2 regions of the Paenibacillus hubeiensis genome follow, and region 2 is predicted to be linked to the other one. Evidence: riboswitches for the same ligand, from Rfam matches in the RefSeq annotation. Region 2 holds a riboswitch; the other holds the start of a gene.
The links. A riboswitch is a leader RNA that binds a small molecule or an ion and turns the genes downstream of it on or off. The one in region 2 is predicted to bind cyclic di-AMP.
Positions count from the first base shown of each region.

Region 1: linked by a shared signal. The riboswitch ahead of RSX24_RS02720 (C40 family peptidase) and the one ahead of RSX24_RS06300 (hypothetical protein) in region 2 are both predicted to bind cyclic di-AMP.

Region 1 covers NZ_JAVYAE020000001.1:597,302-604,608, reverse strand. The annotation lists gene RSX24_RS02740 (xanthine phosphoribosyltransferase) at 1-27, shown strand, start outside; gene RSX24_RS02735 (hypothetical protein) at 125-454, shown strand; gene RSX24_RS02730 (hypothetical protein) at 598-816, shown strand; gene RSX24_RS02725 (carboxymuconolactone decarboxylase family protein) at 948-1,277, shown strand; gene RSX24_RS02720 (C40 family peptidase) at 1,402-1,866, opposite strand; cyclic di-AMP (ydaO/yuaA leader) riboswitch at 1,873-2,004, opposite strand; tRNA gene RSX24_RS02715 (tRNA-Leu) at 2,335-2,419, shown strand; gene RSX24_RS02710 (alkaline phosphatase family protein) at 2,713-4,320, shown strand; gene RSX24_RS02705 (GNAT family N-acetyltransferase) at 5,023-5,850, shown strand; gene RSX24_RS02700 (divergent polysaccharide deacetylase family protein) at 6,080-7,015, shown strand; gene RSX24_RS02695 (N-acetylmuramoyl-L-alanine amidase family protein) at 6,990-7,307, opposite strand, start outside.
Region 2 covers NZ_JAVYAE020000001.1:1,302,980-1,310,286, reverse strand. The annotation lists gene urtE (urea ABC transporter ATP-binding subunit UrtE) at 1-109, shown strand, start outside; gene RSX24_RS06325 (PAS domain-containing protein) at 135-791, opposite strand; gene RSX24_RS06320 (XRE family transcriptional regulator) at 854-1,057, opposite strand; gene RSX24_RS06315 (urease accessory protein UreF) at 1,321-2,022, opposite strand; tRNA gene RSX24_RS06310 (tRNA-Leu) at 2,412-2,494, shown strand; gene RSX24_RS06305 (glutathione peroxidase) at 2,696-3,175, opposite strand; cyclic di-AMP (ydaO/yuaA leader) riboswitch at 3,489-3,649, shown strand; gene RSX24_RS06300 (hypothetical protein) at 3,770-4,165, shown strand; gene RSX24_RS06295 (HAD family hydrolase) at 4,388-5,071, shown strand; gene RSX24_RS06290 (Nramp family divalent metal transporter) at 5,178-6,470, opposite strand; gene RSX24_RS06285 (organic hydroperoxide resistance protein) at 6,899-7,307, shown strand, end outside.

The DNA of each region.
Region 1 (7,307 bases), 710 kb from region 2:
GTGCAGTTTGACGATTCGGAATGTTGACCATTCGAAGGAAAGACTCATTTTTTCTTAACTATACCTTTGCATGACCGTGCATTTGTTTTATAATGGGGTTATGTTAGGGAGAGGAGGCAACACCATGGGAAACCAACCGGCAACAGAACAGTTTTTTATGGATAAGCTGGCTGAATCAAAAGTTCATTTTGAACGTGCCCTGGATTGTAAACATACGGAATTTGATGACCTTTATCCCTATATGATTGAACATCCGCAGTTTTTCTGGTACAAACGCTACGTTGCCTGGTCAGAGCTGCTGACGATCGTGGGCTTGTGCGAAGAGTTGTCCTTCTCTTGGAAAGAACAATTTACGCCGCATCAAGTGGAGTACCTGGAATCACGCGTGATGTCCGCCAAGGTGCTTGATTTCTGGTTTGAGAAGAACGACAGCAAAGAGCACGCTCAGCGATAATTTTCAGTAGGGAACCACTTAGGAATGACACGGCAGCAGTCACGCGAGACCTAAATGAATTTCATTTAGGTCTCTTTTTGTAGCACGTTGCCGTTTAGCACAGATACAGACCATCATTTTATAGAAAGTCGAGGCCATGAATCATGATTAGCGATGAAGAATTGAATGCGCTCCGCTTGTCGGGAGAAAAAGTGAGGGTGGTGCGCGACGAGTTGGAATCCAACGACGTGAAAGGCATTGTCGTTGCGTGGGACGATGAGCAGGTTCTCATTCGCCGTCAAAATCGGCGAGTGGTCAAGCTGGATCGCCGTTACAGCTTCCAACGTTTCAGCGAACCCCGTCGAAGCCCGCTGAAGGAGTAGCGGTCTGCCATCAGGATTATTCCTGAGGTTAACTGGATTTACCATGGACGTTTGGGCATAGTTGTCTGCTCCGGGAGACAGGATAAGGTCGGTGAGTGACTGGAACCTATCTGTGAGGGGATGATTGCAACATGACACTGATGAACGATAAAGTCCATGCGTACAAGGATCAGATTGGCGAATTGGAAGGTTTGCTTCCCGGCGTGGTCAAGTCCTATCACGAATTTACGGGCGAGTGTTTTCAGCCAGGCGCCATCGACGCCAAAACGAAACAATTAATCGCGCTGGGCATCGGATTGTTTGCGAATAATGAAGTGTGCACGCTCTACCACGTGCAGGAGGCCCGTGCCAAGGGAGCTTCCGATCAGGAAATACTGGAGGCCGTTGCCGTCGCCGGAGCCGTTGGAGGCGGACACGCCCTGTCTCAGGGGGCTCTTAGGGTTCAGAAGGCGCTGCATTAATCCGATAAGCCCATATTTGCACCAAAAAGACCAGACAAGGCTCGAGCCCTGTCTGGTTTTTTTGGCATTCTTGGTTAGAGTACAATGTTTCTCAAGTGATCTGGATGAACAAGTGCGGTATCGTTTAAATTTTTCCAAGCATTTTGTTATACATGAATTCGCCGGTTACACGGCGTGCAGTGACGTAGCGGTCGCTGAAATAAGGATTGGACAATTTGGTGATGCTGACGCCTTTGCTGCTTGAAGCATGGGCGAAGTTGCCTCCACCGATATACACGCCTGTATGAGAGATGCCTTTTCCAGTGGTATTGAAAAATACAAGGTCGCCTGTGCGAAGGTTGGCTTTGGAAACAGCGGTGCCAGCCTTGGCTTGTGCCTGCGAGGTACGCGGCAGCTCGATGCTGTATTTGTTAAACAGGTATCTCATAAATCCGGAACAATCGAAGCCGGCCATTGTTGTGCCGCCCCACTTGTACGGAATGCCAGTCATGCTGTTGACTACGGTATTGATGCTGCTTGCTTCGGTTGCTGTTGCACCGGAAGTAAATAAAACGGCTGCGCCGAATAAGGACAGGATAAGCTTTTTCAAAATGTTATGTTCTCCCTTCGATGCCTACGGAGTTAGCTAAGGGTTCGGTAGAAGGTTCCCTATATTTCCTATGTATCGGAATAATTCACCCGGTATGGTTCCCCCGTTTTCACTAATGAAACTCGGCACATGAATAATGAATATTTTGTAACCATTTGAAATGATATTGCATAAATACGAAATTGTCAAATCGTTCTGAAACGGTTATCTGCACCGCCATGTTAACGGAATTCTCATTTTTTATGCTCAAATTGCGAAAAAGCTGTCGTTTTTCGGTTACAAAAAAGTAACCACCGTTTCAACAGCTAATGGAATGGACAAATAAATAGTTTGTCGCCTGACTACAGCATCCATTTCCTTTCGCGTCATTTTGCTGTTCATCATGGCTGTTAATGTGTTGACAGAGTTTCGGTTTCTATGATATATTCTTCCTTGTCGCCGTGATATTTCCGGAGATATACCACATATGCGGTCGTGGCGGAATTGGCAGACGCGCACGGTTCAGGTCCGTGTGGGCTAACCCCCCGTGGAGGTTCGAGTCCTCTCGACCGCATCAATATAACCATAAGAAAGCTCTTGAATTTCCTTATTTGGAGATTCAGGAGCTTTTTTCATCTATAGGAACGCCTGTGTAACGCGGTCACGCTGTACCGGCTTGCCATTGGCCATCATTTCGTCCAGTGCGGCGGGAGAGATTTGCCGCGAGACGCTGTATTTGTGCTGAATCCAGCCATACTTTTCACGGAACGGATGTAATTGTCATCTTGGTTATGTTCATAATGGAAAAAATAACCTCGGATACCCCCTAGATTTCAAGACACAATGTACATAAAGGGGTGAACCGTTATGAAGAAAAAAGGGATTCGAATGTGGCCTGTGATCCTTATATCGATCATGCTGATCGGATGCCAGAACTCGAAACCCAAAGAACAGGATTTGATGCGAATAAATTCCGCCAGTGGAGAAAATGCGAAGAAAGTCATTTTCCTGATGGTAGACTCTTTGATGGTTCAGGCGATTGACCAAGGAATCGGCAAGCAGGAGCTTCCGACATTAAAATTTCTGATCGAACACGGACAATATTATAAAAACCTGGTCAGTTCCTTTCCCACGATGTCCGTCACGATCGACAGCTCATTGCTTACCGGTGCGTATCCGGACATTCACCGTGTGCCAGGTCTGACGTGGTACTCTGCGGAAACCAAGAGAATGATCAACTATGGAACCGGACCGATGGAAGTGCTCAGGCTCGGAGTGAATCGGGTACTTGCTGATGCGCTGATCCATTTGAACGGGAGTCATTTGAGCAAGGATTTGCCTACGATCTATGAGGACTTAGCCCGGCAAGGGTTTAAGTCTGGTTCGATCAACGGCCTGATTTACAGGGGGGCGTCCGATCATAAGTTGTCGATACCCGATTGGATTCAAGGTCCTGCTTCTTTACCGAAAGAGATTCATGTGAAAGGGCCGGACCTGTTGTCCCTGGGTTCGTTGTCTAATCCGTTTCAGGGGATAAAAAACTTGCCGGACGGTGTAACGAATCGGTTGGGCATCCATAATGACTTCGCTATTGAAGCCGTAAAATATTTGATTCACTCCAATACATTGCCGGATTTTTTGTTTGTTTATTTGCCGGACTTGGACCGGGAGTTGCATAAAAAAGGTCCCACTGGACTTCGTGGAGTCAAAAAGTTGGATCAGCAGCTTCAATCTGTATTGGAAACATTCGGTTCTCCGGAGAAAGCCTTGAAAGAGGCCGTTTTTGTCATTGCAGGCGACAGCGGAATGACACAGATTTTGCCTGCCAAGCAAAATCCGGTCATTGATCTGCCCTCTTTGCTCGGAGATGCCACCATTTTGCGTCCGGGTGAAGCCGTATCGGAAGATACGGATATCGTGCTCGCCGTCAATGAAACGATGGCCTATGTATATTCATTGAAAGCGGATCGATCCCTGAGAGACACGGCAAATGTATTGAAGAGCGATCCGCGCATCGATTTCGTTTCCTGGAAAGACCAGGAATGGATATACGCCATTCAGGGGGCAACAGGCAAACAGATCAAATTTAAAGCAGGCGGTAATCTAACTGATCCATACAACCAATCATGGACGGTCGAACAGGATCAAGAGGTGCTGGATTTAAGCATAAACACGGCCACACATTCATTGAATTACGATCAATATCCCGATGTTCTGAAACGTTTGTCAAGCGCGCTCCGTTCACACCAAGGCGAATTTTTGGTTGTCACGGCAAAACCGGGATATGAATTGACGGGCGGCAGTTCACCTGCGCATAAGGGCGGAGGCGGTCATGGTTCCATTCGCAAAATGGAATCGCTTGTTCCCTTGATCATCAGCGGAACAGACCAAAAGCCGGAACACTTGCGAATGGTCGACTTAAAAGCTTATTTGCTTAATCTCGTAACAAAGAAGGCCCAGAAAAGCAACAGGTGAAAAGAGAAGGCGTTTCAAATGCCCTCTTTCATTATTGGTGACCGTATTGATAAACAAATTCTTTGATGAGTTCGTTCAAGGTACCCGCAGATTTGGTAGGGATCTTTGCAGCGTTCATGCATTGATCATGAGACCACCGGTATACTTTTATACCGGTGGTTGTTTGGTGTTTATTGCTGCTGTACCTGGAACATTTTTTCGAACAGGTGGCATCATCGGACGCCAGTAGCTGCTGTTTTATCTTAGCCGCCGTGTAACCCCATAGGTAGCCAATCCAACTCCTACAGCCAATAACGACATTAGGATTCCTCGATTATTCAGGAGTCGCGTCCATTGCATGCCATTTCACCGCCTTTTTGAAGGGTTATACTTATTGAATAACGGTTATTATTTTGCGTACGGTCCGATCTCTTCATTCATGGGAATGTAACCTTTGACTTCCTGTAACTTCAATTTGGAGTTTGTTGTTCAATAAAAATAGGTTGACCCCGTAATTAATACACGGTATCTTAGTCTTTGTTGCAGGTTCGAGTCCTCTCGACCGCATCCACAAATCATAAGCAAAACTCCAGAGAAACTCTGGAGTTTTTTCATAATATAAGTAGAGGCGGGGAAGCGCATATGACCAATCATAGAATTGAAGCTTTGAGCCAGGAAACTCTGGGGAGCTTTTTAGCATATTGCAGGAAGCACCGTAATGAAGTGGATGATTCGTTTTTATACGAAGAGGACTTGCGCGACTTTGCCATCCATGAAGACAATCCGACCTATATTGCCCTGGATTCGGCGGAGGAAGTGGTTGGCGCAGTTTCGCTCATTAAAGATGCTTATCACCGCAAAGGGCGGCGTGGGCGGTTCCGCATTTTTCACGCCGAAGTGAGTGATCTCACTCTACACGGCCGATTGTTGAAGTCGATTATACAGCATGGGAAAGGGCTGGATCACCTGTTTGTTTTTGTGCCAACCGTACATCACGAATTTATGGAAACGTTGAAAAAGCTGGATTTCAAGCTGGAGCGATATGCCTTTATTCTGGTACATCATCAGCTCGAAAAGCCGACTTTCGAGGTGCCTGACGGATATCGATTGGAAGCTTTCCGTACGGGATTGGACGAAGAGGCATGGGCAGAGATCCGAAACGCGGGTTTCGCCAAGCTGAAAGGAAATGAAACACCGGTAACACCGGACATGGTAACCAAAATGGTTGCGGAGGAGGATTACCTTGAGGGCGGGATGCTGATGCTGTATCATGGGGACCGGCCCGTTGGAATCGTGCGGGGTTCGGACGATGAATTCCAAGGAGCATCGATCATGAACATCGGGCCGGTTGCGCTTGTTCCTGAATACCAAGGAAAAGGGCTGGGGAGAATTCTCCTTAGAGCGGCAATGGCGTTCGCGGTTGAACAAGGGTACTCTCAAGCGATCCTGTGCGTCAATGCCGAGAATGAACGAGCCAAGAACCTCTACCTTCAGGAAGGCTTTCAGCAAGTGGAAGCTGCCGCCAATTTAAGGTATGATCTCACTAAATGACGGATAAGCTGCGGGATATCCGCTCTTGAATCTTTGTTCATTGCTGGGGCGCTAACATAGTGATTCGTCCTTGTATCAGCATAAATATGACGTGACAGGCTTGCGTTCCAGCGATATTGGCAAGCCTGTTTGACGTGCAATTTTTTACCGGAAAGACTGGGTCAGCAGCGTACATATTCACTCCTCCAATATGAAACAATGAGTACACGGACATAAGGAGGGGGTTATGATGAAAAAGCAAGATGTAGGCCAACAAGCGCGAATAGGCAAAAACAGGGCCGTAAAAGTGATCATGGCCGGTGCGATGGTGCTAATGCTGCTGCAGGGCTCAGCCGGGGCATTTGGAGCTGCGGCAGGTCGCTCCGACTTGATTGAACATGCCAATGCTGGATGGAACATGCAGAAGCCAGCCGGCAAGGATGGTTCAGGCATTGAATCCTCCGAACCGCATAAGCGGCTTGCCATTATTATCGACGATGCAGGCAACGACATGAAGGGCACGGCGGAAATATTGGCTGTGCCTGCGAAGCTGACGGTCGCGGTCATGCCTTTTTTGCCGACAACGAAAAAGGATGCGGTCGCTGCGCATGAAAAGGGCATGGACGTCATTGTCCATATGCCCATGGAACCGAAAAAGGGAAGACCTGAATGGCTCGGTCCGGGCGCCATCACGTCAGGACTAAGCGATGAGGAGGTCCGGGAGCGGGTAGAAAGAGCAATCGATGACGTTCCTTATGCCATCGGCATGAACAATCATATGGGCTCCAAAATCACTTCAGACAAACGCATTATGTCCGTCGTACTGGATGTGTGCCGGGAGCGGGGGCTGTTTTTTGTGGACAGCCGTACCAATTTCCGCTCGATCGTCGGCGAACTGGCTGTCCAGAAAAACATGCCTCCCATCGGCAATGACATATTTCTGGATGATCGCAATACGCAGCAGCATATCCGTAAACAGATGGATGCTGCCGTGAAACATACGCTCGATAAAACCAATTGCGTGGTGATCGGTCATGTCGGCCATACCGGATTGAACACATCCGCCGTCGTTCATGAGGCGATGATACGCTACAAAGGACAGGTTGAATTCGTCGGTATTGGCGATTTGGCCCGGGAAGTATGGAGTTGGAACGCTTTTCCTACACAGCCGATAGATAAAAAATAATGCCGTCAGCGATAGCCTCTGCGATCCGCTTCTGTCCTTCGGAATCGTTGATCATGGTCAGATCCTTCGCATTGCTCAAAAATCCTGTCTCGACGATAACGGCGGGCTGTTTTACCTGGTTAAGCAAATAAAACGGTTTGCCCCATTCTACGCCATGCCGGGTTCCGTACAAGTCATTGAGCCGGCTTTGAATGGCTTCGGCCAGTAAATAACTGCGGCCTTCCTTTTGGTGCAAGACGACGGGACCGCGGATGGCCGCTTTTTTGCTCCAGTTGGCATGGATGCTGACCAC
Region 2 (7,307 bases):
CCGAGGCGCCGCGGATTATATTTACGTCATGGACAAAGGCATGATTGCGCTGCAGGGTTCTCCGAACGAGCTGGATATGTCCCAATTCGAGCACCATCTGTCGGTATAGGCTGAGGGTTGGGGAATCCCGGGTGTCAGGAGAGTCTGTTGAGTCTGTTCATGTACTCCGGATATAGCCGCCGGATGCAGTCGGGGCAAATGTCGTGGGTGAATTCGGCGTGGGTGTGCTTCTCCAAATAACTCTCAATGGAGTTCCAATGGTCCTGATCATCCTTGATTTGCTTGCAAACGGCACAGATGGGCAACATCCCTCGCAGTGTACGTACTTCCGCCAAGGCTTGCTTCAATTGCAATTCCGTCTGTTTATGTTCAGTGATGTCTGTGTGTGCGATCAGGGAGAGATCGAGGCAGCGTGAAACAGATGTCAGAATGAGAGGGGTGAGTTCCATGCGAAACCACCTCTTCTTTGCGTCCCGATGTACGGGGATCTCGTAAGCGATGCTGCTTTCCGCAGGCTGGCGAATGTGCTGCAAATGCCGAATGATGGCCGTTATGCGTATCGATTCTTCCTGAGGGACCGAAGACCTTAACCATTGAAGGTAGTGCGGGAGCTTCTCGGGATGCATCCGGTTGGTGGATGAATGCGGCTTGGGTCCGTTTCGGTGTTGTCCGAGGTCTTGAAGCCACGCTTCGTTGCAGCTTCGAATGTTCCAATGTTGGTCCACGATGACAAGCTGATGGCGCATGGACTGGAAAGACAATCTTTCCAGTTCGGTGACGGTAAAACTCATGGGATAAGACCCTCCTTGTAATATAGGATAATGGCATTGATTGGAGAAAAAGGTCGATAAGGTCAGCGCAGCTCGTCCGGAATTTGCAAAATGTCTGCGACCTGATGGCGGAATCGGGTTGCTTTTCGCGTTCCGTGAATGAGATTGGACAGGCGGTATGGCGGGATACCGTGTATTTCGCAAAATGTTTTCTGATCCATTTGCAGTTCGGTCAGCCTTCGTTTAATTGCCCAACCAAACGGCGTCACCGGTTTCTTTTTGTTCAAAAGGGTTCACCTTCAGTTCAACATAGTTTTCAGCAGGCTTGTTGTGTTGTAGAATGGATGTAAATGCGAGCTGTATGGATAATTATATACGTATTTGCGTCATGTAACAATTAAAAAAGACGTAAAAAAGTTCTATTTTTAGTGTTTTATGACGAACTTGCGTATTTTTTAGTCTTTATGAAAGAAAGGTAAAAGCACGCCGGCTGGGGACGGCGTGCTTTTTTTGGCATGTGGATGAAGTTGGAGGAGAAAAGAAGGCGAGTTTATGCCCTGAAAGCGTGGAGGCCTGCTCCAAGCATGTGGAAGCTGGGAAAAAGCGATTTGATGGACGTCGGGACGGAAGGGGAAAGTCCATCGGTAGAGGAAGCGCTGACCAGTGCCCATTCCTGGTCAAGGTCTGCGGCCAGGCGTGCAGACAGTTGTTGGCTTGCATCGCCGTCCAGGGCAAGAGTTCTGGCGGCTTCGGTTATGCACGCGCTCATGGCTGAGTGGAGATAACCTTGTACAGCGTCCTCGACGGGAATGCCGAGGTGGTGATTGACCCATGCGTGGACTGTCGAGAGGCAGCCGACGGATTCGTATTTGGCTAAAGTGTCTTCAAGCGGAGAAAAATCAATCCATGGATGGAGGGCGTGTGCGAGTTTGATCAGCCTTTTGCCCATGGAGCTCGCTTGCTCTCGTTGGTTGGCAGGGGTGCGCTGTACATGTACGAGTTTGTCGATTAGTGCCAGCCGCCAGGTGTCGTTTTGGTCGGCGGCACTATAGATGCCTTTGATGGCCATCCCTTCAAGGCGGGTGATGCTGGGATGCATCTGACAACGCATGAACGATTCGAGATCAGCGGCATTGCGAATGTTCCCATCCTGGATGTGCGTATCCATGCCGAAGAAATGGGTGAAGCCTCCGACCTGGATAGAGGAATCAAGCAGTTTGACATAATCGAGCAGCTTATTTCCTCGGTTCACCATTTTCGCCTCCTATGTTCGTTTTGTGTCATATAATATGACTTTGTTGCAGGTTTTAAATCACTTATATCGGTAAAAATCCGAATTATATGATATATATATTTACACAAATGTCTGCGTTTTGTCAATGGTAAGCTGTATTTTTGATTTGTGAAATAAAATATGTTATTTTATTATCCTTACCGTGTTAATATTATGTTATGTAATTGTTCGGAATTGCTTCAGAACCGAAAATAAAATGATGGCGAAATGTTCAAATCAGATACCATCTTATGCAATATGATGTTGGAAAATGACGATACATTCGGCACCAAAATTTAATGTTAAAAATAGCTTTACTTTTCCTTTGAAACCCTGTATAATCATTTTTGTTGCCGCTAATACGACATGCGGTCGTGGTGGAATGGCAGACACGCTATCTTGAGGGGGTAGTGGGCGTACGCCCGTGGAGGTTCGAGTCCTCTCGACCGCATTATAATGAAGTAGAACAAAAGAAGCATTCCGATCATCGGAATGCTTCTTTTTTTTGTTTTCTGCAAAAAGGCATAAAAAAGCCGTGCTGCATCACCGATTTTTCGAAAAGCCTTTCCGGGCTGCAACACGGTTCTTCAAGGGGATGACCTTATGAAAAATGAATGCATCGTGACATCAATCCATCTCTGTTGAAATGTTGTTATTGATGCAGCAGCTCCGCAATATCGGCTTCAATCTGATCAGGCGTCGTTTGGGGAGCATAACGTTTGAGCACGCGGCCGTCCCGGTCGACCAGAAATTTAGTGAAATTCCATTTGATGGCCTTCGATCCTAGCAGGCCTGGCGCTTCTTTGGTCAAATGCTGAAAAAGAGGGTGGGCGCTGCTGCCGTTCACGTCGATCTTCTCGAACATCGGGAAGCTGACGCCATAGTTCATCTGGCAAAATTCGGCGATGTCGTCGGAAGAGCCCTTTTCCTGAGCAAACTGGTTGCTTGGAAACCCCAATACTTCGAAATCGCTGTTCTGGAACTTGTCATACAGCTTTTGCAAGCCTTCGTATTGCGGGGTTAGGCCGCATTTGCTCGCAGTGTTGACGATCAGCAGGACCTTGTTGCGGTATTGGGACATTTCGACTTCCTGGCCACGAAGCGTGTTCACTTTGTAATCGTAGATGGACATAATATTCGCCTCCAAATGAGTAGTATCGATGCGGTGATCTTTTTATATCTCTATTATATTTGATGCAATTAATTAATGCAAAATTATAATTGGAATCATTTGGGATGCCAGTGTCTTGTTTCTTCCTTTCCGTTATCATGTGGAATTTCTACCAGAGCGAGAATTAGATAGTTTAAACGAGAAAGGTGGAGATTAGTATATATGTAAGCGATCTCATTAAAGCAAAGTGCCATAAATCCGCCTTTTCGGAGAGCTGCACCGACTTTACACCGACTTGTCAGGGGTGTATGATTCATATCGATAACATGAACGATGTTTTTAATCGCTGAGTTTCCGTTCCGGTCGGAATGGAAAACGGGGGAACCAATCGGATGCGATGCATCTATGGGGTGAATTTTCCGGCTATGCCGGAAATAGGGCGACTCTCGCGCCCGAATCCGTCAGCTAACCTCGTAAGCGTTAAAGGGAGAGGCAACAAGCCGTACGTTATTCGTGGCGAATGTTATTTGTCATGGATTGAAGAAGCGTTCGGGCGGCCTTGGTCCCCCACGCTTCTTTTTTGTTGTCTTTTCACGTCAGAGGGAGGAACGAATAATGGATAACGAGATGGTTTTGGTCACGGCCCCGAATGAAGCAGGGCGCAAATTTGTGAAGCTGTTGATGTACAAAAAGGTACCTTTTGCCGTGCTGACAAACAGTGCGGGCGAAGAACGCAAATTGCGGCGGATCGGCGTAGAGAACGTCATTCGCATGAATACGGCATCGGCGCAAAAGTGGTTTCTGCCGCAGGGAAATGTGGGCAATGTTTTTATTTTTGAGAACAGCCTTAATCTCACCTGCCGCTATCTGCAAATCTGCAGATCGTGGACATCCAAGACGTTGTGCGTCATTACGGAACAGAGCCATCCCAAAGGCATTTATCGCGGTATGGGTGCCGATCGGATCGTGTATTCGATGAATGGAGAGGTCGGATTTCTGCTCAACGGATAAGGGCGGGCTGTTGGTGATTGATCCGATGTTGGGCGGCTGTTATAATTAGCTTAATTATATGTGTGAAAAACCAAGAAGACTCTTTCTGGATACGGGTCTTCTTTTTTTAATGTTGGAAGACGGGCCTGAAAACAGCGACCTTTTGAATGGTAAAAGATTCGCGGGATGAGGCTCGCGTTGATGATTGGGAGGATGCGTTCAAGGTGAGCAAGGAGGAGTAACGTGCCGGATATTGGTGGTATCAAATGGTTGTTTTTTGATGTTGGGGATACGTTGGTGGATGAGTGGGAGCCGGTGGACGACATCATCGGCCAGTTTGTGCGGGAAGCCCGAATGCTCGGGTATCATGTGAACATCGAAAAGGTGCGCGAGATCTTTGTCGAATGTTACAGCAAGTACGAGCAGTGGCCGATGCGGGTAGCTATTCGTACCTTGATCGATCATGAGGAGCACCGGGCACGGATTCAGGAAAAACTGAAGTTCCGGAAGGAGCTGGAGCATCCTTTTGCTGCTGCGGAGCGTGTGCTGCATGCGTTATCCGGCCGTTATCGGATCGGCATCATTGCCAATCAAAGCCTGGGCACGGAAGAGCGGCTTGAAAGGTATGGCTTGCGCAAATACGTGGACGTCCTGGCATGCTCGGCAGAAGAGGGCGTATCCAAACCGGATCCCGGATTATACGCGGTAGCGTTGAAGCAGGCGGAATGCGAGCCTGATGAGGCTGTTATGATTGGGGACCGAATCGATAACGACATCGTTCCGGCAAGCAAACTGGGCATGCGCACTGTACGCATATTGCAAGGTTACGGAAGGTTTCAGCCTGAACGCTCGGCGGACGAGCAGCCGGACTGGACGGTTGAATCGCTGGAGCAGCTGCTGCCGCTGTTTTTGCCTGGCGAGGATTAGGTTTCATTAATAGTTACATTATAATGCTGTGTTCATCCTCCGTTTCATCGAAGAAAAGGCTGATCGTGCAGGCACTCCGGTGCTTGCGACGATCAGCCTTATTTTTTTAGAGGAGTGCGAAAGTCTGGATAATGAGGTACACGTTCAGGACGACGATGATACCAGCAATAAACCAGGATGCTATTTTCAGCCATGATTTGTTGGCAAACTCGCCCATGCTTTTTTTATCGCTCGTAAACATGACCAGCGGGATGACGGCAAACGGCAGCTGCAAAGACAAAATGACCTGGCTCAGAATGAGCAGTTCCTCGGTACCGTGTTCGCCGGCAATGGCGGTAACGATGACGGCCGGGATGATGGCAATAAGCCGTGTAACCAGCCTGCGCAGCCAGGCGGGAATCCGGATGTTCAGGAAACCTTCCATGACGATCTGTCCGGACAGGGTTCCTGTCAGCGTGGAATTCTGGCCGGAAGCAAGCAGGGCAACGCCGAACAGAACGCTTGCGATCGTTGTGCCCAGCAGCGGCGTCAGCAGGTGATAGGCATCGGCGATTTCGGCGACCTGCGTCATGCCTGCACTGTGGAAAACGGCCGCCGACACGATCAAAATGGCGGCATTGATGAACAGGGCCAGCGTCAAAGCGATCGTGGAATCCATGGTGGAGTAACGGATTGCTTCTCTTTTGCCACGGGATGTCTGCTCGATCTGGCGGGTCTGTACGATGGACGAATGCAGATACAGGTTATGGGGCATAACGGTAGCCCCGATGATGCCGATCGCGATGTATAACATGGCTGGGTTTTGCAAAATTTCCGCGCTGGGTACAAAGCCGTGCAGCACTCCGCCCATGTCCGGTTTGGCGAGAAACAGATCGATGCCGAAACAGAGGGCAATGGTGGCCATCAGCACGATGACGAGCGTTTCAAGGGCCCGAAAACCTTTGTTTTGCAAAAGCAGGACCAGCAGCACGTCCACTGCGGTAATGATGACGCCATACAGCATCGGAATGTTAAACAACAGTTTCAGGGCGATGGCCGACCCGATCACTTCGGCGAGATCGGTTGCAGCGATCGCGAGTTCGCATAACAACCACAGCATGATGACTACAGGCATGCTGAACCGTTCGCGGCAAGCCTGGGCAAGGTCGCGTCCGGTAACGATGCCGAGTTTGCCTGCGAGTGCTTGCAGCACAACCGCCATCAGATTCGAAATGAGGATTACCGACAGGAGCGTATACCCGAATTGCGAGCCTCCCGATATGTCGGTCGCCCAGTTGCCGGGGTCCATATATCCGACGGCAACCATGTAACCCGGGCCGACGAAGGCGAGGAATTTTTTCCACCAGGCCGCGTTTTTGGGCACTCTCATGGAACTATGGGCTTCCCCGAGGGAAGGCATCGCGCCTGCTGCTGCAAGCTGTTCGGCTGAAGAGGTGTGGAATGGATTTCTTTTGCTCATGGAATCATCACCTGACTTTTAATGGATTTAATAACGATTATCTATAGTTTCGATGAAATGAAGGTTTGGAATGACGAGAAGCTTATGTCCGAAAAGATATGTCGTTGTTTACATTGTACACCTTCAAATATTTTTGTCTAGTGCAACTTTTGTGTAAAAGGACAATTTTTCTGGGGTGGCGCCAAACAAAAAAGAATGGATAGGAATAGTTGGCGGCTTGCAAAGAAGGCGGGCGGTGTTTCAGACGATAGGTTAACCCATTCGATGCTGTCAGAACCGGAATAGCGATGAATAACGTTTCAAAACGACTCAGCGGTTTAATTGGAACATAAGCGATAATACTAACCATATTAAAGGAGAGATCATCGATGCAGGCTTTATATACGGCAACGGCAACAGTTAAAGGCGGACGCACGGGTTCGGTAGCTTCTTCGGACGGAGTGCTCAAACATGAGCTCGCCATGCCTAAGGAATTGGGCGGATCAGGCGGTGAAGGTACGAATCCGGAGCAGTTGTTTGCAGCAGGTTACGGAGCCTGTTACGAGAGTGCGCTGGCCAATGTGGCCCGTAAGGCAGGAGTGAAGCTTGGGGACGTCGTCGTCACCAGCAACGTTTCGATCGGCAAAGACCCGGAAGACGACGGTTTCAAGCTGGCGGTCCGCCTCGACGTCAATATGGAAGGAATCGAACGCAGCCAAGCGGAGGAGCTGGCTCGCAAAGCGCATGAATTTTGTCCGTATTCCAAGGCGACCCGGGGCAATATCGACGTTGTGTTGA